One region of the Pseudoalteromonas sp. TB41 genome, then DNA from elsewhere that is predicted to be linked to it. Evidence: predicted binding sites of a transcription regulator. Region 1 holds the regulator's gene; the other holds the start of a gene.
The links. The regulator ArgR, encoded in region 1, controls arginine synthesis, uptake and breakdown. The targets are predictions, from matches to a motif close to ANTGAATANNTATTCANT.
Positions count from the first base shown of each region.

Region 1 (5,093 bases):
ACGGTAGTGAGCATCAAACACAGTTAATAAGAGACGCTATTGAGCACTGTAATGGTATGGAGCACCTTGACGAGATACTGGCTGCGCTCAAACATACCAATGCCCTTGAGTTCACAATGGAAAAAGCCGAGCAAGAAGCAGAAAAAGCAATTGCCTGTTTAGATTGCTTAGCGGAGTCGAGTTACAAGCAAGCACTAATTAGCTTAGCTAGAATATCGGTTGACCGCGACCACTAAGTAATACTGTGTAGATAATTCCGAGCAATAAAAAAGCCTGCAAATGCAGGCTTTTTTATGGGTTAATTTTGGCTATTACGCCATAAAATCAACACCTTCTTTGATATCTTTTTTCAGCGTTTCAAGCATGTCATTTTTAGCTTGCTCTTCAAATGCGCTTAGAGTGCCGTAAGAAAGAATTTCTTCTACGCCATTTTTGCCTAAACGTACTGGGTGTGCAAAGTACTCTGCATCGCCATTTTCAACAGCAACGTATGCATAATCTACAACGTCTTCACCTTGTAAGCCTTTAACTAAAGACATACAAAAACGTGCTGCAGCAGCACCCATAGATAATGTTGCAGAACCACCGCCCGCTTTAGCATTAACTACTTCAGTACCTGCGTTTTGGATACGAGGAGTTAGTGTAGCTACTTCTTCATCAGTGAAAGTAACACCTTCAACTTGAGAAAGTAACGGTAGAATGGTTGTGCCTGAGTGGCCACCAATCACTGGTACTTTAACACTTGCTACGTCTACGCCTTTAAGTTCAGCAATAAACGCTTCAGAACGGATCACATCTAAAGTTGTAATACCAAATACACGCTTAGCATCGTAAGTACCTGCTTTTTTGAATACTTCAGCAACAATAGGTACAGTTCCATTAACTGGATTAGTGATAATACCTACAAGCGCTTTAGGGCAGTTAGCAACAATACCTTCTGCTAATGTTTTAATGATACCAGCGTTAACATTAAATAAATCTGCACGATCCATACCTGGCTTACGTGGCATACCCGCTGGGATTAAAACAATATCACAACCTGTTAATGCTTTATCTAGTGCATCTGCACCAAAACCTTCAACTTTTACATCTGTTGGGATATGAGAAAGGTCAACAGCAACACCAGGAACTACTGGCGCAACATCATATAGTGATAATTCTGAACCAGCTGGTAAGCCTGTTTTTAATAATAAAGACAACGCTTGACCGATACCACCTGCAGCACCTAATACAGCAACTTTCATTGGAATTCTCCGTGATTTGAGGAAGGAAATATTTGTGGTTTATAAGATAAAGAAATTAGCGACTAAAAACAAATTTATCCTGCCTATTTTAGCTATATTTTCGACCATAGTTGTAAACTTTGCTGTTTAAACGCAGCAAAACCTAAACAACTGCTGCATAAATATGCATTTTTGTGTAGAATTTGCAGTATCGACAACATAACTAATTAGACACTATGCAACCACAAGACAAACAAGAAGCATTGGTAAAAGCCTTTAAAGCACTTTTAAAAGAAGAGAATTTTGGCTCACAAGGCGAAATAGTTGACGCATTAAAAGAACAAGGCTTTGATAATATTAGCCAAAGTAAAGTGTCGCGGATGTTAAGTAAGTTTGGCGCGGTACGTACCCGCAATGCAAAACAAGAAATGGTGTACTGTTTACCTGCCGAAATGGGTGTACCAACCGCTAAAAGCCCGTTACGCCAGTTAGTTATTGATATTATGCATAACGAAATGATGATTATTATTCGCACCAGTCCTGGGGCTGCTCAGCTAATTGCCCGTTTACTTGACTCATTAGGTAAAGCAGATGGCGTATTAGGAACAATTGCCGGCGATGACACTATTTTTATTGCGCCAGCGAAAGTATCAGAAATAGACCTCACATTAGAGCGTGTGCGTATTTTGTTTGATACGGTTTAAACTCGTTTGGTTATCACTGTTACGGCTATACTGATACGTAGCCGTTACTGGCTTGTTTTATAGCTGCTTTAGAAATCGCACTGAGGGTGCAAAAAACGCAGAGCCCATATCTGCTTGAGTAAAATCAAGCCAATGGTCGTAATACTCCCCCTGCCCTAATCGGCTATTGAGTACTTTCTCGAACGCATCCCCTTTAGCCGAGCACGTAATCATTAACATCCCCTGCTCATACACGTCGCCATAAGGCATACTTTGATTTAGTAATAATGCTTGCCCCTGTTCATCTTTTAATTCACTTCGGGTTGCATGGCTGCTTTCAAGTGCGGGGCTTATTAGGGTATTGTCGAGACGAGTACGCCCCATTATTTGTTCTTGTTCTTGCAACGACAAGTGCTGCCATAACGTTAAGTCATGCTTATAGCGCTGAACATGAATATAGCTGCCTTGATCTTCAAAGCTATCAGGCTTATTAACGAGGGCCGTTACCCGTTTTTGACGACCATGCGGAGTATCGCCCGCATAAATAAAACCATTAAAATCACGGCCATCTAAAAAACGAAAATTTCGAATTTGCTCCACCAGCTCAACATCAGGGTTGAAAAGTTTTAATATTTGCAATGCAAACAGGTGGTTTACATCTTCTCTGTCTGAGCGGATTTGTACAAATAAATCGCATGGCCTTGCACTCATCACAAAATCGCTATGGGTGATATTAGGAAAGCTTTGCAGCTCACTTGGCATATAATCAGGCAGAATGTGTGGCCAATATTGCGCGCCAATGGCGACCATACAAGAAAGCATAGATTCAGAGAACTGATCACTAAACTCATCTTCAATATCGCTCACTTTTTTAAGCTTAGCGCGAAGTGATTCGTCGTGACCATCAAGTACATTAAAAAATAAGTGCAAACCGTGTAAGTTTGCTTCAGCACAAATCCCTGATTGCGCTTGCGCCATTGTCATTCCTTACTTTTTAGAGCAAAACACAGCGATTAATTACGATTCAAAAAAATTCACCGTGTGCGGTTTTATTTTTATTATAACCTGTTCATTTATTTCAAATGACTGGCCATACTGGGCTGCAACTTCTATTTCTTGCTCATCAATAACCACAGTGTATACATAAGCGGAGCCAATAAAGCGACTACTTAATATACTAACCCGCTCAGATTGCTGTTGCGTATCGTTATTACTAGCAAGTTCAAGTTGATGCGGACGCACATAAATAACGCCCTTATCCGCCACGCCATGCTGCTGTGGCTGTATTGATTCAACCACCCCAAACTGCGTTTGATATTCAGTGGCGGTTAATACGGTTGCGCTTAAGTATATGCCCTGACCCAGAAACTCTGCAACCTCCTTTGAACGTGGTTTAGCAAAAAGCTGTTCTGGCGTACCTTGCTGCGCAATTTTACCTTGGTGCATAACCGCAAGCGTATCTGAAAAAGCAAACGCCTCTTCTTTTGAGTGAGTAACAAACACAGCCGATACTTGCTGCGCCTTAATAATGCGCCTAATGTCGGCAATTAACTCAAATCGTACTTGGGTATCAATATTAGAAAATGGCTCGTCAAGTAACAGTAAGCTAGGTTTATAAGCTAATGCGCGTGCAATCGCTACTCGCTGCTGTTGCCCACCAGAGAGTTGATGAGGGAATCTATCGGCGCAGCCTACCAAGTGTACCAACTTTAGCATTTCACTTACGCGTGCGTGTTTATCTGCTTTGCTCATACCGCTTAGCCCAAACGCAATATTATTAGCCACCGTTAAATGCGGAAATAACGCATAGTCTTGAAACATCATGCCAATATTACGATGCTCAGGTGAAACAAACGTATTAGCATCACTAACTAGCTTACCATCAATAAATACCTGCCCTTGTTTGGCTTCAATTAATCCTGCAATGGCTTTTAGTGTGGTGGTTTTACCGCAGCCACTGGCTCCGAGTAAACACACTATTTCGTCTTTACCTAAGGTTAAATCTAAATTATCTATCACCTTAGTCCCGTTATATGCATAGCTCACGCCTTGTAAAATCAAACTACTCATTTAGCTACGTTGCTCCATTGAACGGTTAATAAAATATAACGGAATAAACCCCACCACCACAATAAACAAAGCCGATATAGAGGCCAGCTCTAATTGTTCATCGCTTACATACTGAAACACATGAGTTGCTAAGCTTTCAAAATCAAAAGGCCTTAACAACAAAGCTGCGGGTAGCTCTTTCATACACTCGATAAAGACCAATAAACCTGCGGTTAATAAGCCTCGGCGTAATAAAGGTAAGTGCACTAAGCGTAATGTGCGCCCTTGGCTTTTTCCCATTGACTGGCTTGCCATATCAAGGGAGGGACTAATACGTGAAAAGCTCGACTCAATAGCTCCGTGTGCAACGGCGTAAAACCGCACTATATAAGCAAAAATAATAGTGAGTAAGCTGCCAGTAAGTAATAAACCAATATCTAAATGATAAGGAGCTAAAGTGCGGTTGATAGTATTTTCTAATAGGGTGAGTGGCAACAATACCGCTATCGCTAATACTGTGCCGGGTAACGCATAGCCCGTACTGGCCAAACGCCCGGGTATTAATGGATTTGTTTGTTTAGCAATGCGCTGATAAAACACCACTAAAACACTCAGTATAATAGTCACCACACTGACTACAGCCGCCACTTTTAAACTTTGCCATGCATAGCTAAAAAACTCACTATTCCACGCTTGATCAAAATACATAACTGCATATTTGAGCAATACAACCATCGGAATAATAAACGAAATAATTAAAATAAAGCTACAAAACCCCGTTGCTAACCATGCAGACTTACCTTTGAGGATATAAAGCGCCTCGCTGTTCACACTCGATTGACGCTCAAACACCGCTTGGTTACGACGGCTAAAACGCTCGGTGATCAATGCTAAGAATAGCAGTAACAACATCACCCCTGAAATTTTTGCTGCTGCAGTTAATGAGTAATAACCAAACCAAGTATCGTATACTGCGGTGGTTAATGTACTGACTGCAAAGTAGCTAACGGTAGCAAAATCAGCCATAGTTTCCATGCTGATCAAAGCAAGTGCCGCTACAATGGCACCACGGGATAATACAAGGCTGACTTTAAAAAAGCTTTTCCATGCATTTAGCCCCATTAACTGACTGGCTTGG
Region 1 covers NZ_AUTH01000069.1:10,574-15,666, reverse strand. Annotated here, with positions in the region: gene ispB (octaprenyl diphosphate synthase) at 1-236, shown strand, start outside; gene mdh (malate dehydrogenase) at 312-1,244, opposite strand; gene argR (transcriptional regulator ArgR) at 1,460-1,927, shown strand; gene L641_RS0109230 (Dyp-type peroxidase) at 1,985-2,884, opposite strand; gene L641_RS0109225 (ABC transporter ATP-binding protein) at 2,924-3,976, opposite strand; gene L641_RS0109220 (iron ABC transporter permease) at 3,977-5,093, opposite strand, start outside.

Region 2 (5,093 bases), on a different contig from region 1:
AAACTAATTATGCGAAGTTAGCGTTCGCGAATTCCCAGTTAACGAGTGACCAGAAACCTTTAAGGTAATCTGGACGCACGTTACGGTAATCAATGTAGTATGCGTGTTCCCATAAATCCACTGTTAGTATTGGAGTAACACCTGCATCTGTTAGTGGTGTAGCAGCGTTAGATGTATTAACGATGTCTAGTGAACCATCAGCCAGTTTAACTAACCACGTCCAGCTTGAACCAAAGTTATTTACTGCTTTGTCGTTTAACGCGTCTTTAAATGCGTCAAATGAGCCCCATTTAGCGTTAATTGCATCAGCAATTGCACCTGTTGGAGCGCCACCGCCATTTGGAGATAGGCTGTTCCAGTAGAAAGTATGGTTCCAGATTTGAGCAGCGTTGTTAAATACACCGCCTTCTGAAGAACATACGATCTCTTCTAGTGATTTACCTTCAAACTCAGTGCCTGGGATTAAACCGTTAAGTTTAGTCACATAAGTGTTGTGGTGTTTACCATGGTGAAACTCTAGCGTTTCTTGTGAAATATGTGGCTCAAGTGCATCAATTGCATACGGTAGTGACGGTAGTTCAAATGCCATTTTTTATCTCCATCTTCTTTTGGTTGATAGTCTATTTAGTAATACGTAATGCCTGCGCAAACAGGGCACTTATCTATACCAAACAGGAATATAGTGTTACTATAATTGTTGAGTATTTTACTCAAGTTTTAGCAAACAGCAATGCTCTTGCTAAAGCTATTTAAGATTGAGGCTTTAATTGCCTATGTTAATCTATATATCTGAGGCCACAGTGAAACTTTTTCAAGGCCTAATGTGTTCGCTATCGTCATTTTGAGGTTGTAAATGGAAACCATCGATAAAATTAAACAGCAAATTGCTGAAAACCCAATCATCTTATACATGAAAGGATCACCAAAACTGCCTAATTGTGGTTTTTCTTCACAAGCATCACAAGCATTAATGTCGTGCGGTGAACCGTTTGCATATGTGGATATTTTACTTAATCCAGACATTCGTGCAGAGCTTCCTGCTTACGCTAACTGGCCTACCTTCCCGCAACTTTGGGTTGAAGGCGAGTTAATTGGTGGCTGTGACATTATCATTGAAATGTTTCAACGTGGTGAATTACAACCACTGATTGCTGAAACAGCTGCAAAGCATAAACCTGCAGACGCTGAATAAGCGTTTAGGTAAAAAAAGCTGCAATTTGCAGCTTTTTTTATGTCTAGCGTAAGCTTAAATAGCACTGAACCTGCCGATTTCACAATGGTATAGGCTGATTTTCCTATGATGGGGATTTAATTCTCAGCCGATCCAATAACCTGTCGATATAATACCCACCTCAAACAATTTGCTGCCATTAAAAGCTGTAAAAGTAACGAACAGTATTAGGGTCTGTTGACCTTTCAAGGTTAAATTTGCAGCAGTCTGTTTGGTATTTAGGCAAGGCAGAGCCTATGTGGTGTGGTATTCCTCATAAATAGGCGATAACGCAGCATCAATAACAAACAGGCGCTGAACTTCGGGTTCTGCCTAGGGACGATTTACTCTTTGTTGCTCGGTTTTTACTTAGTCCACTAGGTTACAAACCTCGCGCCGAGATTAAACCGCCCCTAGTTTGAACAAATTGTAATCCGCAAAGGTCAACAGACCCTAAGCTTTTCTTATCGTTTTTGCTTAATTAACTTAATTATTTTGTGCACAGGCATCTTTTTTCATCACCGTTCCTTGGCGTTAATACTTATTCAAAGTAAGCCATATGCGCAGGCCATAGTTGATAAAATTAAAAATAATTCACTCGTAAACAGTGCTAGCTTACTCAAAAGTGAGCCTATTTTTACGCAGTCAAGTGAGATGTTAACTTTTAGTATGTTGATTTTAAAGTGCTTTATATTTAATGACTGTGTTCATAGCAGTCACTGTTTTTGCTTAGGTGGCCAAACAAAGTTTACCTATAGGTAAGGTAGATAAAACGTCAGTAGATGCATAATATGAAAGCAAATACTGGTAACTATTAAATAATATATGCATTAATTTAAACCACTGTAAAAAACTATTAATTAATTTGCTTGTAAAAGGTAAATATCAGCAAGTTAATAAAGAATAAAATACGGCTATGAATAATTATTCATTATTTGCATGGTTTACGTTTACGTAAACTGACTATTGAGGGGGGGGTTATTTACAAGTTCTTAAAAATAACACCGGTGTCATTAAAGTTTTCGATCCAATATCTACTCAAATGTTAATATTTAGCATTATTTTATGATTTTTAATGAAGTTGAAATATATTCAATATAATGAATATGTATTCAGAAAGATATTGACTCAGGTTAGGAATAACGCTAATTTTGATCGTCTGTTAGCAAATCGTCGAGCCGTTCATCCACGTTAACAGTGCAGCAAGGGGAGGGGTCCATGTTATATGACTCAAAACTAGAAAAAGATAATTGTGGCTTTGGCTTAATAGCCCAAGTTAATAACCAAGCGAGTCACCGACTCATCCGTACGGCGATCACCGGTTTAGATCGCATGCAGCACCGCGGCGGTATATCTGCTGATGGTAAAACGGGTGATGGTTGTGGCTTGTTACTTCAAAAACCAGACAGCTTCTTTCGTGCTATTGCTGCTGAAAATAATTGGCATTTAGGTAAAAATTACGCCGTTGGGATGATTTTCCTCAATGCTGATCCGGTATTAGCACAAGCAGCTAAAGATGTTTTAAGCGAAGAACTAGAAAAAGAAACGCTTAATATTTTAGGTTGGCGTGTTGTCCCTACCGATCCATCAATGTTAGGACCTATAGCCCTAAAGCAATTGCCTGGGTTTGAACAAATTTTTATTAGTGCGCCAGAAGGGTGGCGTTCTAAAGATTTAGAGCGACGTTTATATGTTGCACGTCGTCGTGCAGAAAAGCGCTTGATGGATGATGAATCATTTTATATTGCGAGCTTATCTGGGCTAGTCACCATCTATAAAGGCTTAATGATGCCTGCTGACTTGCCAAATTTTTATCTCGATCTTGCTGATATTCGCATGACCAGTGCTATTTGTGTTTTTCATCAACGCTTCTCTACAAACACACAGCCTCGCTGGCCTTTAGCGCAACCATTTCGTTATTTAGCGCACAATGGTGAAATTAATACTATTGAAGGTAACCGCCAGTGGGCCCGTGCACGCTCTTATAAATTTGCTTCGCCGCTTATTCCTGATTTACAAAGCGCAGCGCCGTTTGTTAATGAAACAGGGTCTGACTCATCTAGCCTCGATAATATGCTAGAGCTGTTTTTAGCTGGTGGTATGGATTTATTCCGTGCGATGCGCATGCTAGTGCCGCCAGCATGGCAAAAAAACCGTGCTATGGATGACGACTTACGTGCATTCTATGATTTTAATTCGATGCATATGGAACCGTGGGATGGCCCTGCAGGCATCGTTATGTCGGATGGGCGTTTTGCAGCCTGTAACCTAGACCGAAATGGTTTACGTCCAGCGCGTTATATTATTACTCAAGATGGCTTTATTACTTTAGCCTCTGAAGTGGGTATATGGGATTACACCGCTGACGAAGTGGTCGAAAAAGGACGTGTTGGCCCGGGCGAACTCCTCGTTATTGATACTAAATTGGGTAAAATTTGGCATTCAGATGAAATTGACCAAGATTTAAAATCACGCCACCCTTATAAGTCGTGGTTAGAAGAAAACGTTAAACGATTAACGCCTTTTGAAGCACTTACCGAGCAAGATGCGGGCAATCGCTCATTTGATGATGAAACCCTTGTCAAATACCAAAAGATGTTTGGCTATACTAACGAAGAGCTAGACAGCGTCATTCGTGTCATGGGTGAAAATGGGCAAGAAGCCACTGGCTCAATGGGTGACGATACGCCGTTTGCCGTACTGAGTGAAGGGCACCGTTCACTTTATGATTATTTCCGTCAAAAGTTTGCTCAGGTTACTAATCCGCCAATTGATCCGTTACGTGAAAACCATGTAATGTCGCTTGCAACGTGTATTGGCAGTGAGCAAAACGTATTTAATGAAACAACAGGGCACGCTAAACGCCTGCAATTTGATACGCCTATTTTAATGTACGCTGATATGCAGCAGCTACTTAACGCCGATGAAGCGCACTACAGCTATTGTAAGATTGATATTACTTACACCGTAGAAGAAGGCCTTGAGAATGCGGTTAAGCGCATCTGTGATGAAGCACAAGCAAAAGCCGCATCTGGCTGCATTATGCTGGTATTAACGGATCGTAACTTTGATGACAATCAATTACCTATCCCTGCTGCTATGGCGGTGGGTGCGGTACAAAAACGCTTGGTAGATAATAACTTACGCTGTGAGTCAAATATTATTATTGAAACTGGCAGCGTTCGCGATGCGCATCAATTTGCGGTACTACTTGGATTTGGTGCAACCGCAATTTACCCGTATTTAGCGTACGAGTCACTTGTGGCTATGAGCGATACCAAGGTAATTAATAAGTCATACTGTGAAGTTACACTGGCTTATCGTCAAGCAATTAATAAAGGCTTGTACAAAATCATGTCTAAAATGGGCATTAGTACCGTGGCTTCATATCGTTGTTCAATGCTGTTTGAAGCCGTTGGTCTATCGGACGCTATTGTTGAGATGTGTTTTAAAGGCGTGGCGAGTCGTATTAAAGGGGCGTGTTTTAGCGACTTTGATGACGATCAGCAAAGCTTGCATAAACTGGCGTTTAGTAAACGTAAATTATTAAGCCATGGTGGTTTATTTAAGTACGTACACGGCGGCGAGTACCATGCTTACAACCCTGATGTGATTCAAACGTTACAAAAAGCAGTACGTAGCGGCGAGTACAGTGATTACAGCGAATACGCAAAGCTAGTTAATCACCGTCCAGTCGCGACTCTGCGCGATATGTTGGCTTTAAAACTGCCAGAAAAGGGTATAAGCATTGATGAGGTAGAGCCTGCCACTGAGCTTTATAAACGGTTTGACTCAGCCGCCATGAGTATTGGTGCATTATCACCAGAGGCGCATGAAGCACTTGCAATTGCCATGAATCGTTTAGGTGGCTGCTCAAACTCTG
Region 2 covers NZ_AUTH01000110.1:70,318-75,410, forward strand. Annotated here, with positions in the region: gene L641_RS0120120 (Fe-Mn family superoxide dismutase) at 8-589, opposite strand; gene L641_RS0120130 (Grx4 family monothiol glutaredoxin) at 854-1,192, shown strand; gene gltB (glutamate synthase large subunit) at 2,429-5,093, shown strand, end outside.
Region 2: gltB (glutamate synthase large subunit) is a predicted target of ArgR. The motif match lies at 2,310-2,327, and genes of this name have one in related genera.